2 regions of the Stenotrophomonas sp. 112478_Sma genome follow, and region 1 is predicted to be linked to the other one. Evidence: riboswitches for the same ligand, from Rfam matches in the RefSeq annotation. Region 1 holds a riboswitch; the other holds the start of a gene.

Region 1 (8,380 bases):
GATGCTCGACCCGATTCCGACCCTGCAGGTCGCCCTGCCCGTCCCCCTGCCCCGCCTGTTCGACTATCTGTCGCCGCAGGGCGATGCCCCGGACGTGGCGGTCGGCTGCCGGGTTAAGGTGCCGTTCGGCAACCGCGAACTCATCGGCGTGGTGGCCGGCCACGGCCAGGCCGACGACGGCCAGGGCCTGCGTCAGGCGCTCGCGTGGTGCGACCCCGCGCCCCTGCTGCAGGGCGAACTGTGGCAGAGCCTGCAATGGCTGGCCCGATACACCCACGCGCCGCTGGGCGAAGTGCTGAGCACGGCCCTGCCGGGGCCGCTGCGGCACGGCGAAGCCCTGCCCGACACCCATCATTGGGGCTGGCAGCTGACCGCCGCAGGCCACGCGCAGCGCGGCACGCTGCGCGCAGGCAGCCGCCCGCGGCAGTTGGCGGAACTGCTGGCCGACGCCGTCGTGGACGAGGACGTGCTGGGGGCGCGCATGGAGGACTGGCGCAGCGCGGCGCGCAGTCTCGGCAAGCGCGCACTGGCCGAGCGCGTTGCACTGAGCGTGGCGCCACAGCACGCGCAACCGCTGCCCGGCCCGACCCTCAATCCGGACCAGGCCGAAGCCGTTGCCCCGATCAACGCCGCGGAGGGGTTCCAGCCCTTCCTGCTCGATGGGGTGACCGGCAGCGGCAAGACCGAGGTCTACCTGCAGGCGATCATCCACTGCCTGGCCCAAGGCCGGCAGGCGCTGGTGCTGGTGCCCGAAATCGGACTGACGCCGCAGACCCTGGCGCGTTTCCGCGGCCGCCTGGGCATCGCCGTGCATGCGCTGCATTCGGGATTGAACGACAACGAGCGCGCGCGCGTCTGGGCAGCCGCCTCGCGCGGCGAAGCGCGGGTGATCGTCGGCACCCGCTCGGCGGTGTTCACGCCGCTGCCGCAGGCCGGCCTGCTGATCGTGGACGAGGAACATGACGGCAGCTACAAGCAGCAGGACGGCATCCGCTACCACGCGCGCGATTTCGCCCTGGTGCGTGCCAAGGCGCTGGGGGTTCCGGTGCTGCTGGGCAGCGCGACACCGTCGCTGGAAACCCTGCACAACGCCTATGCCGGTCGTTACCTGCACCTGCGCCTGAAGCAGCGCGCCGGCGACGCGCGGCCGCCACGCGTGCGCATCCTGGATGTGCGCAAGCGTCCCCTGCAGGACGGTCTCTCGGCCGAAGTGCTGGCCGGCATCGGCGAGCACCTGCAGCGCGGCCAGCAGGTGCTGGTGTTCAAGAACCGGCGTGGTTACGCACCGGTACTGCTGTGCCATGACTGCGGCTGGACGGCGCCGTGCCAGCGCTGTGATGCGCCGATGACCGTGCATGGCGGCGGCCGTCGCCTGCAGTGCCATCACTGCGGTGCGCGGCAACCGGCGCCACTGGCCTGCCCCGCCTGCGGCAGCCTGGCCCTGCAGCCACAGGGAATCGGCACCGAGCGGCTGGAGGAGCACCTCACCGCCGCCTTCGCCGAGTACCCGGTGGTGCGCATCGACCGCGGCACCACCGCCCGCCGCGATGCGCTGGAACAGCAGCTGGCCAAGCTGGGGGACCAGGCCGGCATCCTGGTCGGCACGCAGATCCTGGCCAAGGGCCACGATCTGCCCAGACTCACGCTGGTGGTGGTGGTCGGCATCGACGAGGGCCTGTTCTCGGCCGATTTCCGCGCCAGCGAGAAACTCGCGCAGCAGTTGATCCAGGTCGCCGGCCGCGCCGGGCGCGCCCGCGATCCGGGCGAGGTGTGGCTGCAGACCCACCATCCGGGTCATCCCCTGCTGGAGACGCTGGTCAACGGCGGCTACCACCCGTTCGCGCAGGCCGAACTGAACCAGCGGCAGGCCGCCGGCTTCCCGCCATTCGCGCATCTGGCACTGATGCGTGCCGAAGCGCAGCAGGTGGAGCACGCCAACGCGTTCCTGCTGGCTGCACGGCGACTGCTGGGCGAACAGGCGCTGGTGGAAGCGTACGGACCGATGCCGGCACCGATGCCGCGCCGGGCCGGCTACCAGCGCACGCAGCTGCTGCTGTCATCGGCACAGCGCCCGCCTCTGCACGGCGTGCTGGCGCAGCTGGTACCGCAGCTGTATGCCTTGCCGGAAGCCCGCAAGGTGCGCTGGTCGCTGGATGTGGATCCGACGGATCTGTATTGAATGCATGCAGAATCCGCCGGGCATGGCCCGGCGCCATCGTTACCGCGCACGATTCCCGCTTACGTCAGCGGTGACATCACGCCGCGCTGGTAAGCGGGTCGCTCACGCAGCCGGGCGTACCACTCGGCCAGGTGGGGCAGGTCCGGACGCTGGATCGGCAGTTCATACCAGGCGTACACCAGTGAACCCAACGGGATGTCGCCCATCGCGAATGTCGCGCCCGACAGCCACGGCTGCGTGGCCAGCGTCGCGTCGGCCATCGCCAGGTAATCGGCGGCGCGGACGATGGCAGCATTGATCCGCGATTCGTCGCGGTCTGCCGGCGCGGTGCGCATGATGCCCCAGATCAGATCGCTGTACAGCGGCGCCATCCGCGAAGTGCTCCAGTCCATCCATTTCTCGGCCTGGGCACGTTCCATCGGATCCTCGGCGTACAGAGTCCCCAGCGCGTAGCGCGCGCTCAGGTAGCGCACGATGGCGTTGGACTCCCACAGCGGCAGGCCCTGGTCCTCGATCACCGGCACCAGGCTGTTGGGGTTCATCGCCAGGTATTCCGGCGTCTGTGTGCCACCGTGGCTGCCGCCCACTTCGATGGACTCGTAGGGCAGGCCGATCTCTTCGGCACACCACAGCACCTTGCGGACGTTGCTGGAATTGCGACGGCCCCAGATCTTCAACATGCGGGTATTCCTTGCGGGCAATGCGAGCGGCAACGATACGCCTGATCGGTGTACATGTGGGCGTGCGGAATGATGCGCGGGGGCGTCGGCCGGGCATGGCCCGGCGCTACCGGTTCTTCTTCGGCAGCGCGCGCACGTAGGACGACTTGCCATCCTTCTTCAGTTCGAACAGACCGATCGCCGCCAGCAGATCACTCAGCTTTCCATAGCCATAGTTGCGCGAATCGAACGAGGCCTGGTTGGCGATCTGGCTGCCCACCGGCCCCAGGTGCGACCAGCCGTCCTCGCCTTCCGCTGCGGACACGGCGCGGCGCAGCATCTTCACCAGACGTGTATCGCTGCGCATTTCCGCGCCGCTCTTGCGCGGGCGCACTTCCTCGCCGCTGCCCGTTTCACCGGTGGCCGGCTCGATGGCACCCGGCTCTGCCGTGCCCTGTTCCACTTCCGGCACGCTGGCATGGGCCTGGCCCAGTGCTTCCAGATAGGTGAATTTGGAACAGGCATTGACGAAGGGTTCCGGCGTCTTCTTTTCGCCGAAGCCATACACCTTCACCCCGTCGGTCAACAGACGCATCACCATTGGAGTGAAATCAGCATCGCTGGAGACGATGGCGAAGCCGTCGAGGTTGCGCGCGTACAGCAGGTCCATCGCATCGATCACCATGGCCATGTCCGAGGCGTTCTTGCCCTTGCTGTAGGCGAACTGCTGGATGGGCCGGATCGCGTACTCGTGCAGCACCGCCTCCCAGCCTTTCAGCCGTGGGCTCTTCCAGTTGCCGTAGGCACGGCGGACATTGGCCACGCCGTAGCGGGCCACCTCCGCCAGCACTTCGTCGATCTTCGATGCGGGCGCGTTGTCGGCGTCGATCAACAGGGCGATGCGCTTTTCCGGTTCGCTCATGGGCCTCTCGCTGGCGGTTGCCTGAATCCGAGTATCGCCGATCCGCGCGCACGCTGACGTGACAGGCCGCCGCCGTGCGAAGATGCCGGACGGTTCCCCATGCCCCCTGGAGTGAGTCGATGAGTCGTGAGCGCGTTCCCCACCTGGTCGTTGTCGGCGGCGGTTTTGCCGGCCTCTGGGCCACCCGTGCGCTGGCACGCGAACGCATCCGCATCACCCTGGTCGACCGCCGCAACCATCACCTGTTCCAGCCGCTGCTGTACCAGGTCGCCACTGCAGGCCTGTCAGCGCCGGACATCGCCGCACCGCTGCGCCACATCCTCGGCCACCAGCGCAACGTGGAAGTGCGGCTCGGTGAGGTCGTGGCCATCGACAGGCAGGTCCGCCAGGTGCGGCTGGCCGACGGCAGCACGCTGGACTACGACAGCCTGCTGCTGGCTACCGGCGCCACTCACGCCTACTTCGGCAACGACCAGTGGGCCGATGATGCGCCCGGCCTGAAGACCCTCGACGATGCCATTGCCCTGCGCCGCAAGCTGCTGCTGGCGTTCGAGCGCGCCGAAGCCGAACCGGACCCGGCCAGGAAGGCGGCGTGGCTCAGCTTTGCCGTCGTCGGCGGCGGCCCGACCGGCGTCGAACTGGCGGGCACCCTGGCCGAGATTGCACGCCATACGCTGCGCAATGAATTCCGCCACATCGATCCGGCCAGCGCCAAGGTACGCCTGGTGGAAGCCGGTCCACGCGTGCTGTCCTCGTTCCCGGAAGTGCTCTCGCTGAAGGCGCGCCGGCAGCTGGAAAAGCTGGGTGTGGAAGTGCTGACCGGAACGCCGGTGAGCAACATCGACAGCCAGGGCTTCACGCTGGGTGACCAGTTCGTGCCGGCGCGCACCGTGGTGTGGGCGGCCGGCGTGGCCGCCTCGCCGCTGGCGCGCACGCTGGACGTGCCACTGGACCGTGCCGGGCGCGTGCAGGTGCAGCCGGACCTGACCCTGCCCGGGCATCCGGAACTGTTCGTGGCCGGCGATCTGGCCGCGGTGAACCAGGCCAATGGCAAGCCCGTGCCCGGCGTAGCGCCCGCGGCCAAGCAGATGGGCAAGTACGTGGCCGAGGTCATCCGTGCACGCCTGCACGGCAGGCCGGAGCCCGGGCCCTTCAAGTACGCGGACTACGGCAACCTGGCCACCATCGGCCGCATGGCCGCCATCGTGCACCTGGGGCGCCTGCAGCTGTCGGGCGTGCTGGCCTGGTGGTTCTGGCTGGCCGCGCACGTGTTCTTCCTGATCGGCTTCCGCAACCGCATCGTGGTGCTGCTGAACTGGGCGGTGGCGTACTGGAGCTACCAGCGCAGCGCACGCATCATCTTCGGCGACGACCAGGATGACCGCCGGCCGAAACGGTAGCGCAGGTCTGCAACGGGGTCGGATCCCCTTCCTGCGGAAAGGGGTCTGACCCCACGTCGCGGCGCGACTGCCTGCGATGCGCCGTGCCTGGGCACGGCGCTACAAAGATGCGGAATCCAATGCCTGCAACCACGCCAGCTTGCGCTCGCGCGGCAGCTGTTTGAGCTGCCATTCGGCGCGCGAGGCGGCGGAGCGGTCCGGGTACTCGCGCACGGCCAGGATGCGCAGCGGCGGGCGGGCCCGGGTGTAGCGCGCCCCCGTACCGGCGCGATGGGCGGCGAAACGCGCGTCCACGTCGGTGCTGATGCCAGCGTAGTAGCTGCCATCGCGGCATTCGAGCAGGTACAGGAACCACGGGCGGTGGGACGGGGCCATGCCCGGATTATGCCGTGCTGCACCGCAGCGGATATACTGCCCGCGAATGCAGGAGAGAGGCGCCGCGCTGGCGCCCGCCGAAGGCGCAGGCTCCCATGATCGCTCAGGCCGGTGGGCTGGAATCCCACCAACCATGCATTCGACTCGCCGAGCTGGAGAGAGGTCACCGGGCATGCCCGGCACGATCCGCCGAAGGGGCACGCGGCCTACGCCGCTGAACTCTCAGGCAAAAGGACAGCGGGAGCGGCACCGGTCATCGTCATCCCGTCATTGCGCAGGCAATGGCGGCGTCCGCGCATGGCCGGCCCCACCGCGTCCGGAGCCTGTTCCATGTTGCTGTCCATCATCTACCTGATTGCCATTTCCGCCGAAGCCATGACCGGCGCACTGTCCGCGGGACGCCGCCGCATGGATCTGTTCGGCGTGGTCATGATCGCCTGCGTTACCGCGCTCGGCGGTGGTTCACTGCGCGACATCCTGCTTGGCCACTATCCGCTGGGCTGGGTCAAACATCCCGAGTACCTCGGCTTCACCGTGTGCGCGGCGCTGATCGCCACCTGGGTCGCACGCTGGATGCACCACTTCCGCCGCACCTTCCTGGTGCTCGACGGCCTGGGCCTGATCGCCTTCACCCTGATCGGTTGCTCGATCGCACGCGAGGCCGGTCATGCCACGCCGATCGTGCTGATCGCCGGCATGCTGACCGGTGCGTTCGGCGGCGTGCTGCGCGACATTCTGTGCAACGAAGTGCCCCTGATCTTCCAGAAGGAGCTGTACGCGATCATCGCGCTGCTGACCGGCGCCGCCTATCTGCTGCTGCTGCACTGGAACGTGTCCGATGCCACGGCCATCCTGTGCTGCCTGGCGGGCGGCTTCGCGCTGCGCCTGCTGGCGATCCACTACCGCTGGGAAATGCCGAAGTTCGTGTATCACGACGAAGTGCATTGAACGATGGCGTGTTCGCCGGGCGTGGCCCGGCGCTCCCCTTCGTGCCCTGCACCACCCCGGCGATGGACCTGGCGCTGTCGCTCATGCGCAGCGCCAGGCGCATCGCCGGTGCGGACGGGCCGGTCTCCAACTCCGACCGGCCCTGATCGCGGCCGCACCCCCGCAGGCGCAGGCCGCCATCCACACACATGCCGCCCTCAGGCGGCTTCTGACACCGTCACTTCGCGACGGGCGCGCACGGCCGCAGCCAGTCGCTCCAGCACCGTCACGGTGGTGTCCCAGTCGATGCAGCCATCGGTGATGCTCTGTCCGTAGACCAGCGGCTGGCCTTCCACCAGTTCCTGCCGGCCTCCCACCAGATGGCTCTCGATCATCACGCCCACGATGCGCTGTTCGCCGTCCTCCAGCTGAACGGCGATGTCTTCGATCACCTTCGGCTGGTTTTCCGGGTTTTTCAGGCTGTTGGCATGGCTGGCATCGATCATCAGCCGCGTCGGCAGCCGGGCCTTGGCCAGTGCCTGGCAGGCGTCGGCCACGCTGGCCGCGTCGTAGTTCGGCTGCTTGCCGCCGCGCAGGATCACATGGCAATCCGGGTTGCCGGTGGTCGAAACGATGGCGGTGCCGCCCTGCTTGGTCACCGACAGGAAGTGATGCGGGTTGGAGGCCGCGCCGACCGCATCGGCCGCGATTTTGACGTTGCCATCGGTGCCGTTCTTGAAGCCCACCGGGCACGACAGGCCGGAGGCCAGTTCGCGGTGCACCTGGCTTTCGGTGGTGCGTGCGCCGATCGCGCCCCATGCCACCAGGTCGGCGATGTACTGCGGCGAGATCACGTCAAGGAATTCAACGCCGGCCGGCAGGCCCAGCTTGTTGATGTCGCGCAGCAGGCCGCGGGCAATGCGCAGGCCCTTGTCGATCCGGAAGCTGCCGTCCAGGTCCGGGTCATTGATCAGGCCCTTCCAGCCCACCGTGGTGCGCGGCTTCTCGAAGTACACGCGCATGACGATCTCGAGCTCGCCGGCCAGCGCGTCGCGCAGAGGCTTCAAGCGCTGTGCGTACTCGATGGCCGCATTCGGATCGTGGATCGAACACGGGCCGACCACGACCGCCAGGCGATCGTCGCGGCCATGCAGGATCTGGTGCAGGGCCGCGCGCGAAGCACTGACGGTGTCGGAGGCTTCATCGTCACACGGCAGCATCGCCAGCAGCTGGGCAGGCGGTGTGAGCGGTTCGATGGTGCGGATGCGCAGGTCGTCGGTATGGGGGGGCATGGGGGAGGTCTCCGGTACGTTGGGGGTCCCCAGCGAGGCGGCATGAAAAAAGCCGCCAGGTTCGCTGGCGGCTTTCGGGAATGCGTCTGAAGCTTTCTTCAGGGTGAGCGCAGTCCTTCCTCCGCCAGTGGCTTCGGAAAGTAATACCAGTAAAAGCGGGTAGCGGCTGCGTTCATGGGGTGTATTGATAGCACAGCTTCTGCGCAGCACAAAATGTTTCATCCGCAACTGGGGAAGCGGTTCAGCAGCACGACGATCTAGCGGCTGCCATGCACTTCCACGTCCAGCAGCAGGCCCTCGTGGATATCGGCCCAGCGCTCCAGCACCTGATCCAGCTCCCGCCTCGCCTCCTCCAACTGCTCGGGGTTGAGCAGGGACCGCGCCGTGTAGAGATCGGAGACCAGCCGCCGCAGGGTCGATTCCGGTATCGCCACCGAGGGCCCGTCCACATCCGGCAACTGCAACGCCGGGGTGTCGCCGGGAGGGCCGAACAGCGTGACCTGGAGCGTGCTCTGCATGATCGACTTCCCTGTGGGTAGACGTGGGCAATGCACTGTTTACCGCGTCTGGCGCACCAGCGCATGTGCCGTCACGCGGATCGCTCATGTCGTGACTGGACCGATTGT
Region 2 (8,380 bases), 670 kb from region 1:
TGCCGATCGGCACCGACGCCAAGGCCACCCCACGCGCTCCGGCGAGCAAACCGCGGCTGCTGGTAATCGTGATGGGCGAGACCGTGCGTGCACAGAACTGGGGCCTCAACGGCGGCCGCAATACCACGCCGGAACTGGCCCAGGCACCGGTGATCAACTTCCCCGACATGCACTCCTGCGGCACCAGCACCGAAGTTTCGCTGCCCTGCCTGTTCTCGCCATGGGGACGCCACGACTACGACGAGAAGAAGATCCGCGCGCACCAGTCGCTGCTGCACGTACTGAACCGTGCCGGCATCGCACCGCTGTGGCGTGACAACCAGTCCGGCTGCAAAGGCGTGTGCGAAGGACTGGACTTCCAGTCGCTGTCCGATGCGACCACCCCGGGCCTGTGCGCCGACGGCCGCTGCATGGACGAGATCCTGCTGCAGGACCTGGCCACCCAGGTGCGTGCCAGGCCCGGCGACCGCGTGGTCGTGCTGCACCAGCTGGGCAACCATGGCCCGGCGTATTTCGAGCGCTATCCGGCCGCCTTTGCCCGCTTCAAGCCAACCTGCGACACCCGTGACATCGGCCGGTGCTCACGCGAAGAGATCACCAACAGCTATGACAATGCCGTGCTGTACACCGATCATTTCCTGAGCAAGACCATCGGCACGCTGCAGGGCATGCAGGACTACGACACGGCGATGATCTACCTGTCCGACCATGGCGAATCGCTGGGTGAGAAGGGCCTGTACCTGCACGGCGTGCCCTATGCGATCGCCCCGGCCGAGCAGACCCGCGTACCGATGACGATGTGGTTCTCGCCGGGCTTCGCCAGCAGTCGCGGGCTGGACCTGCAATGCGTGCGCAAGCGTTCGGCAGCGTATACCGACCACGACAACCTGTTCCCGTCGGTGCTGGGCCTGATGCAGGTGAGGACGGCGCTGTACGAGCGCGATCGCGACGTGTTCGCCGGCTGCGAGAGCTGAGGGGTGTTCGGCAGGGCTTGCAGCCCTGCACCTGCAGAGGCAACAGCAGCAGCAACAGCGTGCAATCCGTGGGTAGGCGGGGTGGGTCCGGTGGCGGGGGACGCCGTAAATACGTCCTTGTAGGCTCGGTCGCGCCATCCATGGCGCTCACGCCCCCGCAACCGGACCCAGCCCGCCTTCGACAGTTTTCCGCAATCTGTTGGACATGCCGATGGGGTCGGATCCGTTTTCCGGAGGAAAACGGATCCGACCCCAATTTGATTGTCGATACCTGACAGATGTGTCGACCAAGGTCGACACCCACCAACGGCCGCCGCGATCTGTCAGAGGTGGGGCGGTGTGGGCTTGCAGGACCGTTGGCGCCATGGATGGCGCCATCGAGCCCCCATGGATGGGTTTACGGCGTGTCCTGCAAGCCCACACCGCCCCGCCATCCCACGGATAGCCCGCTGTTGCTGTTGCTTCTGCCGTTGACGTGCCTTGGCTTCTGCGGGTGCAGGGCTGCAAGCCCTGCCGAACCCCACCAACCTTCCACACTTGCGGTGGGCACGCGCGCCCACTAGCCTTCGGCCGTCGTTCACCACCCAAGGACCGCCCGTGAAACACCGTCATCTCCTGCTGGCCGCTGCTGTCGCCGCCGCCACGCTGGCCCTGGCTGCCTGCAAGAAGGAAGCGTCCCCCGGCGCCGAGACCGCCGGCAGCAGCGCACCGGCCGGCGAGACCGCCGACCAGTTCGTTGCCCGCATCAATGCCGAATACAAGGCTGCCTATCCGGAGATGACCTCGGCGCAGTGGCTGTCTTCCACCTACATCAACAGCGATTCGGAGCGCATCGCGGCCAAGGCCAACGAGCGTTCACTGACCCAGCTCAACAGCTGGATCGAGCAGGCCGCGAAGTTCGAGGGCCAGCCGATGAGCGCAGACAGCAAGCGTGCCATCCACCTGCTGAAGCTGATGTCCTCGATGCCGGCACCGCGCGACCCGGCCAAGCTGGCCGAGCTGACCCAGATCGCCACCCGCATGGAGGGCAGCTACGGTGCTGGCAAGTACTGCACCGATGCCAACGACCCGGCCTCCTGCCGCCAGCTGGGGGAACTGGAACAGGTGCTGGCACGCAGCCGCGACTACGACGCGCAGCTTGATGCCTGGCAGGGCTGGCACAGCACCACGCGGAACATGCGTGGCGACTACCAGAAGTTCGTCAGCCTGGTGAACGAAGGTGCCAAGGGCATGGGCTTCACCGATGCCGGGCAGATGTGGCGCAGCGGCTATGACATGCCGCCGGAGCAGATCGGGCCGGAAACCGACCGCCTGTGGGAGCAGGTCAAGCCGATGTACGAGCAGCTGCACTGCTACGCGCGCGGCAAGCTGGACAAGACCTACGGCAAGGACAAGGCCGAGGTGGGTAATGGCCTGATCGCCGCGCACCTGCTGGGCAACATGTGGCAGCAGGACTGGTCCAACCTGTGGGACCAGCTGGAGCCCTATCCCGGTGCCGGAAGCCTGGACATCACCGCCGCACTGGAAAAGCAGTACCAGACCAACCTGAGTGCTGCGCTGGCCAAGGCTGGCAGGGATGCCAGCGTCGCGGGCCAGTACAGGGCCCAGCGCGAGGCCGAACTGCGTACCGCGAAACAGATGACCGAGCGCGCACAGGATTTCTACGTGTCGCTGGGCATGCCCTCGCTGCCGCAGTCGTACTGGGACAAGACCCAGTTCATCAAGCCTGACGACCGTGACGTGGTCTGCCACGCCAGCGCCTGGGACATGAACATGGAAGGCGATGTGCGCACCAAGATGTGCATCAAGCCGAACGAAGAGAACTTCACCACCATCTATCACGAGCTGGGCCACATCTACTACGACCTGGCCTACAACCCGTTGCCGCCCCTGTTCCAGGGCGGCGCCAACGATGGCTTCCACGAAGCAATCGGCGACACGATCGTGCTGGCGATGACGCCCAAGTACCTGAACTCGATCGGCCTGGTTGACGCACCGCAGGAAAGCCGCGAGGCCGTGATCAACGCGCAGATGCGCATGGCACTGTCGGGCGTTTCATTCCTGCCCTTCGGCCTGATGATCGACCGCTGGCGCTGGGGCGTGTTCGATGGGTCGATCACCGCCGACAACTACAACAAGGCATGGTGGGACCTGAAGGCCAAATACCAGGGCGTTGCCCCGGCCAGCACCCGCAGCGAGGAGTTCTTCGATCCGGGCGCGAAGTACCACGTGCCGGGCAATACGCCGTACACCCGCTACTTCCTCGCCCGCATCCTGCAGTTCCAGTTCTACAAGGGCCTGTGCGATGCATCGGGTTACAAGGGCCCGCTGCACGAGTGCACGTTCTACGGCAACAAGGAAGCCGGCCAGAAGTACTGGGCGATGCTCAGCAAGGGCGCCAGCCAGCCGTGGCAGGCCACGCTGAAGGAGCTGACCGGCACCGACAAGCTGGATGCCGGCCCGATGATCGAGTACTTCAGCCCGGTCAATGAGTGGCTCAAGCAGCAGAACGAAGGCCAGATGTGCGGCTGGCAGGCCAGCGCTGCGGCCCCGGTGGCGAAATGAGAAAAGGGGCGGATCCGCGAGGATCCGCCCCTTTCGTTCCGGTAGCGCCGGGCCATGCCCGGCGTCCTTGATCGCACCGCTGCGCTCGCCGGGCATGGCCCGGCGCTACCCACACGGGTCAGCTGTTCTTCTTCGCCGCCATCGCGGCGGCCAGCTCGGCCTTGTATTCCTCGAAGGTCTGGCCCTTCTCCCTGGCCTCGGCCTGCGCGGCATCACGCAGCGCGTCGGAATACATCAGACGCACCGGCGTACCGTTGCGCTCGTGCAGTTCACCGGCCTGCATGATCAACGCCAGCACCTGCGCGGCGCTCTCGCTATGCCCGGCGATACGGCCATCCATGCCCAGCACCCACTCGCCATCGCGGCGCACGACACCTGCCAGCAGCGTGCGCTGCGCATCGCGCAGTTCGGCATGCGGCTCCACCGGCGAAGTCTGGGCAGCGGCCTTGTTGGCAGCCTTCTCTTCCTGGCGGCGGCGCTGGTCGCGACGGGTCTTGGAGGTGGTGGACATGGGGGCGGCATCGCTACGGGGGGGCGCAAGGATAGCGCACCCCGGCCGTGGCGCCGCTTCACGGGTCGCCCGCCACCGCCCCTGCGGCCGGTCAGAGGTCCGTGACCACGGCCTGCACTGCGCGCTCACGGCGGTGTTCCCAGTACCAGAACACAAACCCGGCGGCGAAGAAGCCGGCCTGGCCCAGCGCCAGATGCAGCGGGCTGGCACTGAGCAGGGGCGACACGACGCCGGCCACCACGGTGCTGACCATCAGCTGCGCGAAGGCCTGCAGCGACGAGGCCAGGCCGCGCTGGTGCGGATACATGTCGAGCACGGCCAGCGCCAGGATCGGGAAGATCAGCGCCATGCCCATGCCGCCCAGGAAAATGGGCAGTACCGCCCACGGCAGCGCGAACTGCGGCGCCAGCACCACGTAGCCGACGTTGAGCAGTGTCGACAGCGCGCACAGGGAGAAGCCGATGGTCACCTGCCGGGTCGGCGTGGTGTGCCCGGCCATGCGCCCGGACAGGAACGCGCCGGCCGTCATGCCACCGATGGTGGGAATGAACAGCCAGGCGAAGTCGCCTTCGCCCAGATGCAGGTGCTGCATCACGAACACCGGCGCGGACGCGATGTACAGGAAAATGCCGCCGAAGCCGATGCTGCCGGCCAGTGCCAGGCGCAGGAAACGCGGGTTGAAGCCGATGCGCACATAGTCACGCAGCAGTGCGCGCGGCGACAGCGGTACCCGCGCCTCCGGCGGATGCGTTTCCGGCAGGAAGCGCGCGGTGGCCACCAGCAGCAGCAGCGAGAACACCACGAGGAACCAGAAGATCAGCGGCCAGCCGGCACCGCTGAGCAGAATCCAGCCACCGATGATCGGGGCGATGGCCGGCGCGATGCCGAACAGCATCGAGACCTGGCTCATCAACCGCTGGGCGTCATGGCCGTGGTACAGGTCACGGATCACCGCGCGGCCGACGATCATGCCCACGCCCGCCGACAGGCCCTGCAGCGCGCGGAACGCCAGCAGGGTCGGCAGATCGGTGGACAGCGCGCAGCCGACCGAGGCCCCGGCAAATACCACCAGGCCGCCGAGAATCACCCGCTTGCGGCCCCAGGCATCCGACAGCGGCCCGTGCGCCAGGCTCATCAGGCCATAGAACAGCAGGTAGACGCTGATGGTCTGCTGGACGGCCACCTCATCCACCGCCAAGCGCTGGGCCAGCTGCGGGAAGGCCGGGAAAATGGTGTCGATGGAGAACGGGCCGAACATGGCCAGGCCCGCGAGCAGCAGGGCCATGCGACGGGTGGACGGAGCAACAGCGGCGGTCATGTGAACGGTGTCCGGCAAGGCCATGCGCGGCACGCACGGCGGGCGCCGGTCCCGCTGCAGCAGGGACGGCGCCAGATGAATTCGGGTATCCGCCCATCATAGGCGGGGAATGCGCCCGATGCCATGCAGCACCGCACAAAACGCACGCCCCGGGCCATCGGCCATTCAGGCGCCGACCCTGCCCGGGCGGCCCCGGCAGCAGGCCATAACCGGCTATAATCGGCGGGCAACACGGTGGGAGAAGCGGAACACCGCTGCCGAAGGCGCAACGCCCGTAATCGCTCAGGCCCGATACCACCCGCAACACAACTCTGGAGAGACCGGTTCGATCCGGCGCCGAAGGGGCACGAAGCTGCGGCCAGCCGCGCTTCCAAACTCTCAGGCAAAAGGACAGAGGGGCGCCCCGCAGCCCGCCATCCGGCGGCCTGTGCCCGTGCGTGTGCCCTTTCCTGACGGATCCTTCGCCATGTCCCAGAACACCCCTTCCCTGCGTGAGCTCGAGCACCACAGTGCGTTCGTCGAGCGTCATATCGGCCCCAACGACGCCGAGATCGCGCAGATGCTCGACGTCGTCGGCCACGCGTCGCTGGATGCGATGACCGATGCCATCGTGCCGGCCAAGATCAAGTCGCCGGCAGCGCTGGCGCTGCCGGAGTCGATCACCGAAGTGGAGGCGCTGGCGAAGATCCGCGCGATCGCCGACAAGAACACCGTGCTGCGCAGCTTCATCGGCCAGGGGTATTACGGCACCCACACGCCGAACGTGATCCTGCGCAACATCCTGGAAAACCCGGCCTGGTACACCGCCTACACCCCGTACCAGGCAGAGATCTCGCAGGGCCGCATGGAAGCGCTGATCAACTTCCAGACCCTGTGCGCCGACCTGACCGGCATGGAGATCGCCAACGCCTCGCTGCTGGACGAAGCCACCGCAGCGGCCGAAGCGATGACCCTGGCCAAGCGTTCGGCCAAGTCGAAGTCGGACACCTTCTTCGTGCACGATGCCGTGCACCCGCAGACCCTGGAGCTGCTGCGCACCCGCGCCGAGCCCATGGGCATCGTGCTGCGCGTCGGCACCCCGGCCGAAGCGCTGGAAGCGGACAGCTTCGGCGTGCTGCTGCAGTACCCGGATACGTTCGGCCAGGTGGCCGACTACCGGGCACTGGTCGAGGCCGTGCATGCACGCGGCGGCCTGGTCGCCGTGGCCACCGATCTGCTGGCGCTGACCCTGCTCGCCGCACCGGGCGAATGGGGCGCGGACATCGTGGTCGGCAACAGCCAGCGTTTCGGCGTGCCGTTCGGCTTTGGTGGCCCGCACGCGGCGTTCATGGCCTGCCGTGACGCCTACAAGCGCTCGATGCCCGGCCGCCTGATCGGCGTCTCGATCGATGCGCAGGGCAACCCGGCCTACCGCCTGACCCTGCAGACCCGCGAGCAGCATATCCGCCGCGAGAAGGCCACCTCCAACATCTGTACCGCACAGGTCCTGCTGGCGGTGATGGCCTCGATGTACGCCGTCTACCACGGTCCGGAAGGCCTGACCCGCATCGCCCGCCGCACCCACCGCCTGGCCGCGATCCTGGCCGCCGCACTGCGCAAGGCCGGCGTGCAGGTTGCTGGCGACTTCTTCGACACCCTGCACGTCACCGGCGTGCACGCCGATGAGATCCACGCCAAGGCGCGCGCCGCCGGCTACAACCTGCGCGCGATCGACAGCGACTCGGTCGGCATCAGCCTGGACGAGACCGCCACCCGCGCCGATGTGGTTGCGCTGGCCGCCGTCTTCGGTGCCCAAGCCGATGTGGATGCGCTGGATGCCAGCACCGCCGACGCGCTGCCGGCCGGGCTGCTGCGCCAGTCCGCGTTCCTGACCCATCCGGTGTTCAACACGCACCACAGCGAGCACGAACTGCTGCGCTACCTGCGTTCACTGGCCGACAAGGACCTGGCGATGGACCGCACGATGATCCCGCTGGGCTCGTGCACCATGAAGCTCAACGCCACCGCCGAGATGATCCCGGTGACCTGGCCGGAGTTCTCGCAGATCCATCCGCTGGTGCCGGCCGACCAGGCGCTGGGCTACAAGGAACTGATCGAGTCGCTGGAAGCGATGCTGGTCGAATGCACCGGCTACGATGCGGTCAGCCTGCAGCCGAACTCGGGTGCACAGGGCGAGTACGCCGGCCTGCTGGCGATCCGCGCCTACCACCGCTCGCGTGGTGAGGAGCATCGCGACATCTGCCTGATTCCGGATTCGGCCCACGGTACCAACCCGGCCTCGGCACAGATGTGCGGCATGAAGGTGGTGGTCACCAAGACCGATGCCAACGGCAACGTCGATGTCGAGGACATCCGCCTCAACGCCGAGAAGTACAGCGACCGCCTGGCCGCGATCATGATGACCTACCCGTCCACGCACGGCGTGTTCGAGGAGGAGGTGGTCGAGATCTGCGAGATCATCCACAAGCACGGCGGCCAGGTGTACACCGACGGTGCCAACATGAACGCCCTGGTCGGCGTGGCCAAGCCGGGCAAGTGGGGTTCGGACGTTTCCCACCTGAACCTGCACAAGACCTTCTGCATCCCGCACGGCGGCGGCGGCCCGGGCGTCGGCCCGTGCGCGGTCAAGGCGCACCTGGCCCCGTTCCTGCCGGGCAAGCTGGGTGACAACGGCCCGGTCGGCATGGTCAGCGCCGCCAGCTTCGGCAGCGCCTCGATCCTGCCGATCAGCTGGATGTACATCGCGATGATGGGCCGCGAGGGCCTGCGCAAGGCGACCCAGGTCGCGCAGCTCAATGCCAACTACATCGCCAAGCGCCTGGCGCCGCACTTCAGGACGCTGTACACCGGCCGCAATGGCCTGGTGGCGCATGAGTGCATCCTCGATGTGCGCCCGCTGGAGAAGAGCAGCGGCATCGGCGCCGAGGACGTGGCCAAGCGCCTGATCGACTTCGGCTTCCACGCGCCGACGCTGAGCTTCCCGGTGGCCGGCACGCTGATGGTCGAGCCCAC

The links. A riboswitch is a leader RNA that binds a small molecule or an ion and turns the genes downstream of it on or off. The one in region 1 is predicted to bind glycine.
Region 2: another riboswitch for glycine. It lies ahead of gcvP (aminomethyl-transferring glycine dehydrogenase); the one in region 1 lies ahead of ACZK08_RS17505 (trimeric intracellular cation channel family protein).

The regions. Positions count from the first base shown of each region.
Region 1 covers NZ_CM151072.1:3,837,377-3,845,756, forward strand. The annotation lists gene ACZK08_RS17480 (primosomal protein N') at 2-2,179, shown strand; gene ACZK08_RS17485 (glutathione S-transferase family protein) at 2,239-2,859, opposite strand; gene ACZK08_RS17490 (NYN domain-containing protein) at 2,966-3,760, opposite strand; gene ACZK08_RS17495 (NAD(P)/FAD-dependent oxidoreductase) at 3,880-5,160, shown strand; gene ACZK08_RS17500 (GIY-YIG nuclease family protein) at 5,260-5,535, opposite strand; glycine riboswitch at 5,575-5,664, shown strand; glycine riboswitch at 5,678-5,783, shown strand; gene ACZK08_RS17505 (trimeric intracellular cation channel family protein) at 5,866-6,483, shown strand; gene ACZK08_RS17510 (3-deoxy-7-phosphoheptulonate synthase) at 6,681-7,754, opposite strand; gene ACZK08_RS17515 (hypothetical protein) at 8,012-8,272, opposite strand.
Region 2 covers NZ_CM151072.1:3,168,560-3,176,939, forward strand. The annotation lists gene ACZK08_RS14555 (phosphoethanolamine transferase) at 1-974, shown strand, start outside; gene ACZK08_RS14560 (M2 family metallopeptidase) at 1,572-3,539, shown strand; gene ACZK08_RS14565 (hypothetical protein) at 3,658-4,050, opposite strand; gene ACZK08_RS14570 (multidrug effflux MFS transporter) at 4,142-5,368, opposite strand; glycine riboswitch at 5,670-5,772, shown strand; gene gcvP (aminomethyl-transferring glycine dehydrogenase) at 5,835-8,380, shown strand, end outside.